3 linked regions of the Prosthecomicrobium sp. N25 genome follow. The protein of the gene in region 3 binds, or shares a complex with, the protein of the main gene of each other region. Links are inferred from orthologs where the notes say so. Each region holds a gene or a part of one and is shown on either strand. Other genes may lie near its edges.

The links. The genes of interacting proteins can lie anywhere in the genome.
Region 1: the proteins of dnaN (region 3) and WBG79_RS10895 are in contact, whole or in part, in a solved structure (PDB 1OK7), measured with the Escherichia coli proteins. The link is inferred for Prosthecomicrobium sp. N25 from one-to-one orthologs.
Region 2: the proteins of dnaN (region 3) and WBG79_RS15020 are in contact, whole or in part, in a cryo-EM structure (PDB 8GIZ), measured with the Escherichia coli proteins. The link is inferred for Prosthecomicrobium sp. N25 from one-to-one orthologs.

The regions. Positions count from the first base shown.
Region 1 is NZ_JBBCAT010000001.1:2,394,620-2,398,568, forward strand. The notes cover bases 1,112-3,949. They hold WBG79_RS10895 (DNA polymerase IV), read right to left. Parts: upstream 3,261-3,949; coding sequence 1,962-3,260; downstream 1,112-1,961. Other genes in these bases: WBG79_RS10890 (cell envelope integrity EipB family protein), read left to right, coding at 1,112-1,946; WBG79_RS10900 (hypothetical protein), read right to left, coding at 3,331-3,949. In the rest of the region: WBG79_RS10880 (glycerophosphodiester phosphodiesterase family protein), read right to left, coding at 1-394; WBG79_RS10885 (RidA family protein), read right to left, coding at 407-868; more of WBG79_RS10890, read left to right, coding at 1,092-1,111. UniProt on the Escherichia coli protein: Poorly processive, error-prone DNA polymerase involved in translesion repair and untargeted mutagenesis. Copies undamaged DNA at stalled replication forks, which arise in vivo from mismatched or misaligned primer ends.
Region 2 is NZ_JBBCAT010000002.1:49,791-53,848, reverse strand. The notes cover bases 1,112-4,058. They hold WBG79_RS15020 (DNA polymerase III subunit gamma/tau), read right to left. Parts: upstream 3,600-4,058; coding sequence 1,623-3,599; downstream 1,112-1,622. Other genes in these bases: WBG79_RS15010 (HIT family protein), read left to right, coding at 3,911-4,058; WBG79_RS15025 (YbaB/EbfC family nucleoid-associated protein), read right to left, coding at 1,260-1,580; WBG79_RS15030 (hypothetical protein), read left to right, coding at 1,112-1,202. Also shown: WBG79_RS15040 (glycosyltransferase family 87 protein), read right to left, coding at 1-147; recombination mediator RecR, read right to left, coding at 243-863; more of WBG79_RS15030, read left to right, coding at 1,017-1,111. UniProt on the Escherichia coli protein: Part of the beta sliding clamp loading complex, which hydrolyzes ATP to load the beta clamp onto primed DNA to form the DNA replication pre-initiation complex.
Region 3 is NZ_JBBCAT010000001.1:163,690-168,746, reverse strand. What follows is about bases 1,253-4,087. They hold dnaN (DNA polymerase III subunit beta), read right to left. Parts: upstream 3,324-4,087; coding sequence 2,181-3,323; downstream 1,253-2,180. Other genes in these bases: WBG79_RS00730 (DUF1330 domain-containing protein), read right to left, coding at 3,488-3,796; WBG79_RS00740 (caspase family protein), read left to right, coding at 1,253-2,170. Also shown: WBG79_RS00745 (calcium-binding protein), read left to right, coding at 1-735; more of WBG79_RS00740, read left to right, coding at 866-1,252; lepA (translation elongation factor 4), read left to right, coding at 4,231-5,057. UniProt on the Escherichia coli protein: Confers DNA tethering and processivity to DNA polymerases and other proteins. Acts as a clamp, forming a ring around DNA (a reaction catalyzed by the clamp-loading complex) which diffuses in an ATP-independent manner freely and bidirectionally along dsDNA.

The DNA of each region.
Region 1 (3,949 bases), 2.2 Mb from region 3 along the record:
GGACCTCGACGGCGCGGGCGACCAGCCTGAGGTCGGCCGGCCGCCGGAACTCGCTCTTGATCTCGATGACGAGCGGCACGCGGCCCGCCACGAGGTCCAGCATCTGCCGGAGCGTCGGGATGCGTTCATCCGGCGCCGCCTTGAAGGCGACCGCCTGGACGGCCGCGAGCGGCAGGGCGTCGACCCGCCCGGAGCCGGTCGTCAGCCGGTCGAGCGTGAAGTCGTGGAACACCACTGCCTCGCCGTCGGCGGTGAGCTGCAGGTCGCACTCGATGGCGAAGTCGCGGTCGATCGCGGCCCGGAAGGCCGACAGGGTGTTCTCCACCCGTCCGGCTCCGATGTCGTGGTAGCCGCGATGGGCGATCGGCCGGCGCGTCAGGAACGCGAGGTCCATCGCGGCCTCCTCTCAGGCGATCTCGAAGATGGCTTCGACCTCGACCGCCGCGCCGAAGGGCAGGGCGGAGACGCCGACGGCGGAGCGCGAATGCCGGCCCTTGTCGCCGAGCACCTCGACGATGAAGTCCGACGCTCCGTTGACCACCTTGGGCTGGTCGCCGAAGCCCGGCGCCGAGCTGACGAAGCCGGTCAGCTTCACGCAGCGGACGATGCGGTCGAGGTCGCCGGTGTGCGCGCGCACCTGGGCGAGGATGTTGATGGCGCAGAGCCGCGCGGCCGCCTGGCCGGCTTCGATCTCGGTTCCCGCACCGAGCTGTCCGGTGTGCTCCAGGCCGTTCGCCCCCATCGGGAGCTGGCCGGAGATGAAGAGCAGGTTGCCCGTCTGCACGGCCGGGACATAGTTGGCGGCGGGCTTGGCCGGGTTCGGCAGGCTCACGCCGAGATCGGCGAGACGCTTCTCGATCGCGCTCATGGGGGGTCTCCTCCGGGACGGGTCGTCATGGGTTCCTTGGCCGAAAACCGCGGGCTTGGCAACGGGTGCCTTCGCGTCGCCGAAGGAGTCGCCAGATCGCGCGAAACCGGGTAGGCATTCCGCTCGGCCATCCGATGCGTCGCGGCCCCGGACGCGGCGTCGTGCCTTCGCCGGAATTCGGGCCTAGGGATTCGAGCCCAGAAGACGAGAACGAGGAAACCGCATGCGCCGTGTCATCGCATCCGCCGCCGTCGGCCTGGCCGCCCTGGCGCTCGCGACCGGATCCCGGGCCGCCGAGGCGCCGTCGGCGACGGTCGCCGGCCTGAAACCGCACCGGGCCGTCTACGAGCTGACGCTCGCCTCGCGGACGGACAAGTCCGAGATCGGCAACGTGACCGGCCGCCTCGTCTATGAATTCGTCGGCTCCGCCTGCGACGGCTTCACCACCCAGTTCCGGCTGGTCACCCGGCTGGAGAACACCGACGGACGGGCGAGGATCTCCGACATGCGCACCTCCTCCTTCGAGGACGCGGCCGGCAAGACCTTCGACTTCCTGAGCCAGAATTTCCTCGAGCAGCAGATGACGGACGAATCGAAGGGCACCGCCCAGCGCTCGGACGCCGGCATCGTCGCCAAGGTCACGCGGCCGGTCGACCGAACCGTCAACCTGCCGCCCGACGCGAATTTCCCCACCCAGCACATGACGCGCCTTATCGACGCCGCCAAGGAGGGCCGCAGCGTCGCCCAGGTGAAGCTCTACGACGGCTCGGAGGGGGGCGAGCGGCTCTACGACACCACCGCCATCATCGGCAAGGTGGTCGAGGGCGCTGACGACGTCGGCGACGAGAAGGCGGCCGACAAGCCCGGGCTCGCGGCTGCGCGCCGGTGGCCCATGACGGTCTCCTACTTCGACCCGGCCAAGCGCGAGCGCGGCGAGGACACGCCGGAGTATCAGCTCTCCTTCCTGCTCTACGAGAACGGCATCAGCCGCCGCCTGAAGCTCGACTACGGCGACTTCGCGCTGAGCGGCAAGATGAGCGAACTGGACCTGATCGACCAGCCGTCCTCCTGCCATTGACCGTCCCCGGGCGGCCTAGCGCCGCCGGTCCGCCCCGAACACCAGCCCGAGCTTGACGGCGTCGCGGCCGAACTTCTCGCGCACACGGTCCATCGCCTTCTCGGCCTCCGCGCGCCGTGCCGCGCCCGGATCGACCAGGTCCCCGGGGTCGCAGCGTTCCGCGGCGACCAGGTCCGACACGCCGATGCCGATCAGCCTGAAGCGCCGCCCGTCGCACTCCCGCGCCAGCAGCGCCTGCCCGGCCCGGAAGATGCGGTCGGCGAGCTGGGTCGGGTCCGGCAGCTTCCGGTTCCGCGTGATCGTCCGGAAGTCCTGGGTCTTCATCTTGAGGACGACCGTCGTGCCGCCGATGCCGGCCGCCTTCAGCCTGCGCGAGACCTTCTCGGCCAGCACCCGCAGGATCGGCTCCAGCGCTTCCCGCTCGGCGATGTCGGTATCGAAGGTCGTCTCCGCCGAGACGCTCTTCGCCTCGCGGTCGGGGCTGACCGCCCGGTCGTCCTCGCCGCGCGACAGGCGCGCCAGGCGCTGCCCCATCGAGCCGTAGCGCCGCATCAGGTCGATCTCCGCTATGCCCTGGAGCTGGCCGATGCTGCGGATGCCGTCCTTCTCCAGGGTCGCGGCGAGGGCCTGGCCCACCCCCCAGATCGCGGTGACCGGCCGCGCCGCCAGGAAGGCGAGCGTCTCCCTCCGCCCGATCACCGAGAAGCCGCGGGGCTTCTCCAGGTCGGAGGCCATCTTGGCCAGGAACTTGTTGGGCGCGAGCCCGACCGAGACCGAGATCCCCACCTCCCGCTCCACGCGGCGGGCGAAGCGGGCGAGCGTCAGCGCCGGCGAGGCGTGGTGGAGCCGCTCCGTGCCCGAGAGGTCCAGGAACGCCTCGTCGATCGACAGCGGCTCCACGAGCGGCGTGAGCTCCAGCATCATCTGCCGCACCTCTCGGCCGACCCGGGCATATTTCTCCATGTTCGGCTTGACCACGACGGCCCCGGGGCAGGCCTTCAGCGCCTTGAACATCGGCATGGCCGACTTCACGCCGTGGATGCGCGCGAGGTAGCAGGCCGTCGACACCACCCCGCGCTTGCCCCCGCCGATGATGACCGGCACGTCCCGGAGCGACGGGTCGTCCCGCTTTTCGATCGCCGCGTAGAAGGCGTCGCAGTCCACATGCGCGATGGAGAGGTCGGCGAGTTCCGGGTGGTCGAGGATCCGCGGGCTGCCGCAGGCCGCACAGCGGAAAGCCCCCGGCCGCACGGGCGCGAGGCAGTCCCGGCAGAAGCCGGTCGCCGCCGGGGTGAGGTCGCCGCCGCCCGCCATGCCGTCTGTTCGCGTTTCGTGCCTGGGGCGCGAGCCTAGCCGCGGCGCCCGGCCTTGGCAACGGCTTCGCCTACCCGATGGTCCGGCGGACGTAGTCCTCCACCTCGGTCCAGCGGTTCGTCCGGAGGTTCATGCCCGGCACCTCCCGGGCGAGAGCGAAGAAGCGCGGGTCGGCGACGAACTGAATGACGTGCGCCTCCGGCAGGGCCTCGCGCACGGAGGTGAGGTTGGTCGGCGAATCGTCGAGGAAGAAGACCGGCCCCGAGGCCCGCGCGGCGAGGCTCCGCATGGCCGGCCCCTTCGGCCCGTCATTCGTCAGCACAGGGTAGGGCAGGCCGCGGGCGGCCAGCGAGACGCGCCGGGTCTCCCGGTGACGGTGCGGCGCGTTCGTCAGCAGCACCACGTCCGCGATCACGCCGAGCCGGCCGAGCACCTCGACGGCGTCCTCGACCACCTCCTGGTGGGCGATTTCCTCCTCGAAGAATCCGAGAAGCAGCCGTCGCACGTCGTCCTGCGCCGCCGCGAGGCTCGTGCCCGCGTGCTTGATGTTGCCCGTCAGCCCGTACGAATGGGCGTCGAGCCGGTAGCCGGAGCGCTCCAGGTAGCGCTCGAGATGCCGGACGAAGTAGACCGCGACCTCGTCCACGTCCGAGACGACCAGCGGCCGCCCGCCGATCGGCAGGGCCTCG
Region 2 (4,058 bases), on a different replicon or contig from region 3:
GTGCCCGACCACGTCGGAGCTGGTCGGCGCGTTGACCTTGGCGACGCTCGGCACATACACGATCGCGAAGAGCGCCAGCGTGCCGGCCGCGAGCCACGCGAGCCAATCAGCCGCGAACACCCGCCACAGGTTCCGGATCCCGTCCATGCCGCGCCTCCCGCGGCCCCTCGGCCGCAGAACCATCCTGGCAGGGCGGGCTTGAGATTCCGTTTCGGTGCGGGCCTCGGATCCGAATGCGCGGCTCAGAACCGCGTGCGCGCCCGCATGGCCTGCGCAATCGTGCCGTCGTCGAGATATTCGAGCTCCCCGCCGACCGGCACCCCGTGGGCGAGCCGCGTCACCGCGATCTCGATCCCTTGGCCGGCGAGCGCGGCGATCTGGTCGGTCACGTAATGCGCGGTGGTCTGCCCCTCGACCGTGGCATTGACGGCCAGGATTACCTCCGAGACCGTCCCGGACCGGCAGCGCTCGACCAGGCTGTCGATGGCGAGCTCGCCCGGCCCGATTCCGTCGAGCGGCGACAGCACGCCGCCGAGCACGTGGTAGCGCGCCTGCATCACGCCGGCCCGTTCCAGGGCCCAGAGGTCGGAGACGTCCTCGACCACCACGATGGTCCGCCCGTCCCGGCGCTCGTCCCGGCAGAGGCTGCAGGGGTCGACCGTGTCCATGTTCCCGCAAACCGAGCAGACCCGGACCTTCTCGGCCGCCTCCGTACAGGCGCGCGCGAGCGGCTCGAGGAGGGTCTCCTTCTTCTTGATGAGCTGCAGCGCCGCCCGACGCGCCGAGCGGGGCCCGAGCCCCGGCAGGCGCGCCAGGAGCTGGATCAGGCGCTCGATCTCCGGGCCGGCGATCCGCTTCGTCATCGGGGGTCCTTCGCTATTCCGGGCCAACCATGCGGACGGCTGCAGGCCTTTGCATGTGGGAAGCCGATCCGTTCAATTTTAGCGAATTCCTCAATCGGTCCGGTACCCGGATCTGCACCATTCCCCGGGTCCAGAGAAGAAAGGGGGGAACCCGTGAGAACCGACGCGAGCGGCGGCCAGCAGCGGCCGCATTTGATCGACCTCGGCGGCAAGACACGCCTCGAAACCCAGACGAAGCCGAGGCGGGAGGCCGAGGACCCGAGGAAGCGCGAGGAGGAGGCGGCCGCCAAGGCCGCGGCGCCGGCCGGCATGGGCCGAACGGTCGACAGGACGGCCTGACCGGGCCACCGGGCGACGGCAAGCGGCAAGGCCCTCCGGCCCGTGTCGGCGCGGGCTTCAGAACGGCAGCTTGAACCCGGGCGGCAGGCCGAGCCCGCCGGTGAGCTCCGCCATCTTGGCCTGGATCGCCTGCTCGACCTTGCCGTGCGCGTCCCGGTGCGCCGCGACCACCAGATCCTCCAGGATCTCCGCCTCGTCCGGCTTCATGAGCGACGGGTCGATCTTCACCGACTTCATCTCGCCCTTGCCCGTCACCGTCACGGTGACGAGGCCGGCGCCGGACACTCCGGTGACTTCGATCAGGGCGAGCTCGTCCTGCAGGCCCGACATGCGGCTCTGCATCTCCTTCGCCTGCTTCATCATCTTCAGGAAGTCCATGGGCATCCTCTCCGGGCCGGTTCGTCGGGGGGAGATAGCGGATCAGTCGTCCGGGGACCAGCCCGGATCGTCCGGATCGACCGGCACCGCGAAGGCGTCCGCCGGCAGGTCCTCGCCCTGCGGGTCGCCGAAGGCCGGCACGCCCGCGGCGGCCGCGGCCGCCTCCTCCTCGGGCGAGCGGTTCACCCGCACGTCGACGATCGCCGCTCCCGGGAAGCGCTTCAGCACCGCGGCGACGAGCGGATCCGCCCGCGCATCGCTCACCAGCCGGTTGCGCTGCGCCTCGCGCGTCTCCGCGATGGTCGCCCCGCCCTCCTCGCGCGAGACGATCACCATCCAGCGCAGGCCCGTCCACTCGGTCAGCTTGCGCGACAGGTCCTGCGCCAGGTCCCGCGGCGCCTCGGGGGCGAGGGCGACCTCGAGCCGCCCCGGCTCCATCCGCACCGGCCGGACCTGCCGCTCGACCGCCATCTTGAGCCGGATGTCGCGCTTCTCGGCCGCCAGCGCCGCGATGTCCTCGAGCGTGCCCACATGCCGCTCCGCTCCGCCCGGCGCAGCCGGCGGCACGGGCCTGGGCGCCGCCGCCGGCGCGGGCTCCTCCCACGGCGGGGCGACCGGCTGCGCCTGCGGCTCCGGCTGCCGGGCCTCCTGGGCGCGCCCGACCGCCTCGCCGCCGCCCGCCACCAGCCGCGGCATCGGACGTCCCTCGGGCAGGCCCTGTCCGGCGCGCGCGTCGACCCGGCCGAGCGACGCCGGCCCGGCTCCGCCCCCGCCGCGCGGGCCGCCGCCGTCGCCGCCCGTCGCCGGGCCTGCCGGCGCGGCGTCCTTCAGGAGCCTCAGCGCCTCGTCGGGCGTCGGCAGGTCCGCCGCGTGTGCGAGCCGTACCAGCACCATCTCGGCCGCCGGCAGTGCCTTCGGGGCGCCGCGCACCTCGTCGTAGCCCTTCAGCAGCATCTGCCAGGCCCGCCCCAGGATCCTGACCGACAGACCCTCGGCGAGCGCGGCCCCGCGCGTCCGCTCCGCCTCCGACGCCGCCGCGTCCGCGGCTGCTCCCGGCACGAGCTTCAGCCGCGTGACGAAATGGGTGAACTCGGCGAGGTCGGCGATCACCACCGCGGGGTCGGCGCCGACGTCGTACTGGGCGCGCAGCTCCGTCAGCGCGGCCGCCACGTCGCCGCGCATCAGGTGTTCGAAGAGGTCGATCACCCGGCTACGGTCGGCGAGGCCGAGCATTTCGCGCAGCTGATCCGCCGTGATGCCGCCCTCGCCATGCGCGATCGCCTGGTCGAGCAGCGACAGCGAGTCGCGCACCGATCCTTCCGCGGCCCGCGCCACCAGCCTGAGCGCCTCGTCGTCGATCGTCACCCGCTCGGCGTCCGCGATCCGGCGCAGGTGCCGGACCAGCACGTCCGCCTCGATCCGGCGCAGGTCGAAGCGCTGGCAGCGCGACAGGATCGTCACCGGCACCTTGCGGATCTCGGTCGTCGCGAAGATGAACTTCACGTGCTCGGGCGGCTCCTCCAGCGTCTTCAGCAGGCCGTTGAAGGCCGCCGTCGACAGCATGTGGACCTCGTCGATGATGTAGACCTTCATCCGCGCCGAGACCGGCTTGTAGCGCACCGCCTCGATGATCTCGCGGATGTCGCCGATGCCCGTGTGCGAGGCCGCGTCCATCTCGATGACGTCGACGTGCCGCCCCTCCATGATGGCGCGGCAGTGGACGCCGGGTTCCGGCATGTGGATGGTCGGCCGGTCGACCGTGCCGGGGATCTCGTAGTTGAGCGCGCGGGCGAGGATGCGGGCCGTGGTCGTCTTGCCGACCCCACGCACGCCGGTCAGCATGTAGCCCTGCGCGATGCGGCCCGTCTCGAAGGCGTTGGAGAGGGTACGGACCATCGGCTCCTGGCCGATCAGGTCGTCGAAGCTCTGCGGGCGGTACTTGCGCGCCAGCACCCGGTAGGCGCCGGTCTTCGGCTGCGTCGCGGGGGTCTCGTCAGCGGTCGGGAAGAGGCCGTCCATGCGGGTCCTGGCCCTCGGTCGCCGGGCTCGCCGTCGTGCCGGCCGCGAGGCCCGCCCGGACCGGACAACCTTCCGAAGTGAGAGGTGGGAGGCTGACACGCGACCCGTGCCCGACCCGTTTTGGCTGCTTCCTTCCGGACCTGACCAGGTTGGCGAGTGGCGACGTCCACAGCCAACCTCCCGCGGCCACATATCATGGATCGCGACGCCGGATGCAAGGGTCTCTTGCACGGGTCGCCCGCGGGCGCGCGAAACGCCCGCCGGCGGTCGTCCCCTCTCCCCTTCGGCGGCGCGACGTCGTAGTAAGGACCATGACCGACTTCGTGCTCGACCCCCGCCTCGCCGGCGATTCCGTGCCCATCCTCGAGATGCCGCTCTCGACCGCCCGGCTGTTCGACAACGCCCACTATTGCTGGGTCATGCTCATCCCTCGCCAGGCCGGTCTCGTCGAGATCACCG
Region 3 (5,057 bases):
CCGGCGACCGGCGTCCTCACCCAGCAGGCGGTCGGCGGGGGGGCCGGCAACGACACGATCTACGGCGAAGCCGGCAACGACGCCTTGAAGGGCCAGTCCGGCAACGACCGAGTCTATGGCGGCATCGGCGACGACAGCGTCGACGGCGGCGACGGCAACAACTTCCTTGACGGCGGCGACGGCACGGACATCCTCGATTCCGAGTACGGGATGGACGAGGCTCACGGCGGCAACGGCAACGACCGGATCTCCGTCGGCTCGGGCGCGGATCTCGCCTACGGGGATGCGGGCGACGACTTCATCAGCGGCGAGGACGGCGACGACAAGCTGTGGGGCGGGGACGGCCGGGACATCCTCTACGGCGGCAATGGGGCCGACACCATCAATGGCGGAATCGGGTTCGACCGGCTGCTCGGCGAGGGCGGCAACGACAACCTGTGGGGCGGCGGCGACGGGGACTGGTTCGTGTTCAAGGGTGCGGGCGCACTCGGCAGCCAGGACACGATCATGGACTGGCAGGACGGGCTCGACCGGATCGTGCTCGAGAAGCTCGGCATCACCAGCTATTCGAGCTCGGGGGCGCCCGGGACCGCCTTCGCGACCAACAGGGCGGACGGGGACGTGCTGATCAAGGCGATCGATTCGGCCGGCCATGTCATCAACATCCTGGTGGACGACCCGAACGGCACGCTCACGGCGGCGAATTTCTCGGCGGCCGACTTCGTCTTCACCTGACCGTCCCGCCGGCGCCCCGGGCGATCACGCCGGCGTCGCAAGCGACCCCGGCGATTGATGCGGCCGGGGGCTCCGGCTATTGGTTGAGGGTCGGCCGCGGGATCGCGGCCTCTCCGTCGGAGTCGCGTGAATGACGCCGAGGCCCCGGCCCGGCCCTCTGCGGACCCTCGCGGTCCTCCTGTCCCTCGTGGCGTGCCTGTGGTCCTCGGCCGCCTGGGCCGCGTCCGAGCGCCGCGTCGCGCTCGTGATCGGCAACGCCGCCTACCGTTCCATCGTGGCGCTCAAGAATACGCGCGCGGACGCCGAGGACGTGTCGGCGGCCCTGCGCGACCTCGGCTTCGAGGTGATGACGCGCCTCGACGTGGAGCGGGCGGGCGCCCGCGACGTGCTCCGGGACTTCTCGCGCCTGGCCGCCGGGGCCGACGTGGCCCTCGTCTACTATGCCGGGCATGCCCTCGAGCATGAGGGCCGCTACTACCTCATGCCCGTCGACGTGAAGATCGACGACGCCGACGCGCTCCGCTTCGACGCCATGCCGGCCGACGACGTCCGCGCGCTGCTGCAGGACCGGGTGCCCGGGCTGCGCATCATGATCTTCGATGCCTGCCGCAACGATCCGTTCGGAGGTCGACCGCCGCCGTCGACCCGCCCGGAGGCCAGACCCGGGGCGGTGCCGCGGGGGCTGCAGCGCGCCGCCGCGCCGCGCGGCCTGCTGACCGTCTACGCGACGGCGCCGCTCGATGTCGCAGAGGACGGGCGCAGCCGCAACAGCCCCTTCACCCGGGCCTTCCTCAAGCGCCTGCGCGAACCCAATCTGGAGATCGCGGACCTCTTCCGGCGGGTTTCCGCCGACGTCCGGGAGGCGACCGCCGGCCGGCAGGTGCCCGATGTCGCCGGGACGCTCGACGCCGCCTACGTGCTGAACCCGGCGGAGACGGACGGGACGGCCTGGGCACGGCTGCGCTTCTCGAGCCGCAGCGACGACCTGCGTGACTTCCTTGCCCGCTTCCCGCGCTCCGACTACGCCGCCGACGCGCGCTTCCGGCTCGACGTCCTGGACCGGGAGGTGCGGGCGCGGCAGGACCGGGCCTGCGGCACGGAGGCGGAACGGATCGATGCCCTGGTGGCGGCGCGCGACGCCGCCGGGCTCGCGGCGCTGCGCAACCAGATCCTCTGTCCGGCGAGCCTCGGGCGGGTGGAGACCGGCCTCAGGGAGGTGGAGCGGCTGCGCGGCGAGGAGGGCAAGCGGCGGGTGACGACCGAGGCCTGCGAACGGGAGCGCCGCGACCTGGACAATGCCGCGCGGGCCGGCAACCTGCGGCAGGTCGAGGAGATGCGCCGGCGCCTGGCCTGCCCGGCGAACGCCGAGGCGGCGGAGTCCGCCCTGGCGTCCTTGCGGGGGCGTGCCGGGGAGGCGGAGCGGCCGGCACGCTAGCCCGTTCGGCTCACACCCGCATGGGCATCAGCACATAGAGGGCGTTGGTCTGGCCGAAGTCGTGGATGAGGGTCGGGGAGCCCGGGTCGGCGAGACGGAAGACGGCGGTGCCGGTCTCCAGCTGGCTGGCGATGTCGAGGAGGTATCGGCTGTTGAAGCCGATGTCGAGCGGCTCGGACTCGTACTCGACGCCGAGTTCCTCGGTGGCCGATCCGGAATCCGGGTTGACCACGGAGAGCACCAGCCGGCCGTCGCCGACGGTCAGCTTCACGGCGCGGCCCCGTTCCGACGAGATGGTCGACACTCGGTCCACCGCGGCGGCGAACTCGTCGCGGTCGACCTTCAGCTCCTTGTCGTTGGCCTGCGGGATGACGCGGCCGTATTCCGGGAAGGTGCCGTCGATCAGCTTGGAGGTGAGCACCACCGCGCCGGCCTCCCCCTCGCCCTTGCCCGCGAAGGTGAAGCGGATCTTCGTGTCGGAGAGCTCGATGCCGACCTGCGCGTCCGGGTCCTCGACGAGCTTCTGGATCTCGCCGACGGTCTTGCGCGGCACGATGATGCCCGGCATGCCCTCGCAGCCGTGCGGGGCGACGATCTCGGCCTGGGCCAGACGGTGGCCGTCCGTGGCGACGGCACGGAACTGCAGGTCGCCGCCGCGTTCCACCGCATGGAAGAATATGCCGTTCAGGTAGTAGCGCGTCTCCTCGGTGGAGATCGCGAACTGGGTGCGGTCGACGAGCCGCTTGAGGTCGGCGGCGGGCAGCGCGAAGCGGTGCGTGAAGGTGCCGGCGGTCAGGTCCGGGAAATCCTGCTCGGGCAGCATCTGCAGCGAGAATTTCGAGCGGCCCGACTTCAGGTCCAGGGTGGCGCCGTCGTTGCGGGTGGCGAGCTCCACCTGGGCGCCGTCCGGCAGCTTGCGGACGATGTCGTAGAGCATGTGCGCCGGCACCGTGGTGGCGCCGGTCTCCGCCACCAGAGCCGGGATCGCTTCGGAGACTTCGAGGTCGAGGTCGGTCGCCTTGAGCTTCAGCTCGCCGCCCTCCCCGCGCAGGAGCACGTTGGAGAGGATCGGGATCGTGTTGCGGCGCTCCACGACGCGGTGGACGTGGTTGAGCGATTTCAGGAGGTGCGCCCGCTCGACGGTGACTTTCATGATCTCCGGACTCTGATGCTGGGCCGGGCAGGTCTCCGGCCGGTCGGGTGGGCGGTCCCAGGTGTGGGAACCGGGACTTCGAAACTTGGATCGTCACGGCCACCTTGGCAAGGCCCGGGGCGGCGCTGACGAAGCGGATCCGTGGGTTTGTATCCGGGAATCCGTCAGGCGCCGGGCTGCGGGCCGTCGTAGCCGCCGATGATGATCAGGTCGACCACCGCGCCCTCGCTGCGGGCCTCTATGGCGGCGGCGTATTCGGGCGAGGCGTAGCAGGCGCGGGCCTGTTCGAGGCTGTCGAACTCGATCACGACGTTGCGCTCGCGCGCGGTGCCGACGGGGTTGTCGAAGGGCCCGCCGCGGACCAGGAAGCGCCCGCCATACTTGGCGAAGGCGATCCCGTTGGCGGCGAGGTAGCGCTTGTAGGCCTCCGCGTCGGTCACGTCGACGCGCGCGATCCAGTAGCCCTTGCTCATTGCCTGTTCGCCTCCGTTCGAAAGGGCCGCGATCCTTCCACGCCCGGGCCGCGGCGTCCAGCGGGCCGTCACCGGAACAGGGCCCCGACCCTGCCGCCGTCGGTTCCGTCCCGGCGCCCCTCGAGGCGGGCGGGCGGGTCGCGCACATTCCGGATCGAGAGGCGGACAGGACCGCGGCGCGGGACGCCCGACGGCACCGGCCGGCAGCGCGACGACGGCGTCGGAGGCGGCGGCACGGAGCCGGCGGCGGATCCATCCCGTTCGGCGAGCGATCTCAACGGGCTAGCCGGTCGCGGCGGCGCTCCGCCGGCGCCACGGCGGCGGCCGGAGCCCCGAAGCGGGCCGGGCGCGGCCGAATTCGGGGCTTCCACGCTTTGCCTCGGGGGGTTCCGGTGTTATCTACCCGCCCGACCCCACGACCAGACCGGATCCCGATGACCACGCCGCTCGCGAACATCCGCAACTTCTCGATCATCGCCCATATCGATCACGGGAAGTCGACGCTCGCCGACCGGCTGATCCAGTCCTGCGGCGGCCTCGACAGCCGCGAGATGGTCGAGCAGGTGCTCGACAGCATGGACATCGAGCGCGAGCGCGGCATCACCATCAAGGCGCAGACGGTCCGGCTCGAATACAAGGCGGCGGACGGCGAGACCTACGTCCTGAACCTGATGGACACGCCCGGCCACGTCGACTTCGCCTACGAGGTCTCGCGGTCGCTGGCGGCCTGCGAGGGCTCGCTCCTGGTCGTCGACGCCTCCCAGGGCGTCGAGGCGCAGACGCTCGCCAACGTCTACCAGGCGATCGACAACGACCACGAGATCGTGCCGATCCTCAACAAGGTCGACCTGCCGGCGGCGGACGTGGACCGCGTCAAGGAGCAGATCGAGGAGGTCATCGGCATCGACGCCTCCGAGGCGATCCCGATCTCGGCCAAGACCGGCCTCGGCATCCCGGACGTCCTGGAGGCCATCGTCAAGCGCCTGCCGCCGCCCAAGGGCGACGTCGGGGGGCCGCTCAAGGCCATGCTGGTCGACAGCTGGTACGACACCTACCTGGGCGTCGTCGTGCTCGTCCGCGTCATCGACGGGACCCTCAGGAAGGGCCAGAAGATCCGCATGATGGGCACGGGGGCCACCTACGACGTCGAGAAGGTCGGCGTCTTCACGCCCAAGCTCAAGGACATGGGCGAGCTCGGCCCCGGCGAGGTCGGCTTCATCACCGCCTCCATCAAGGAGGTCGCGGACACGCGCGTCGGCGA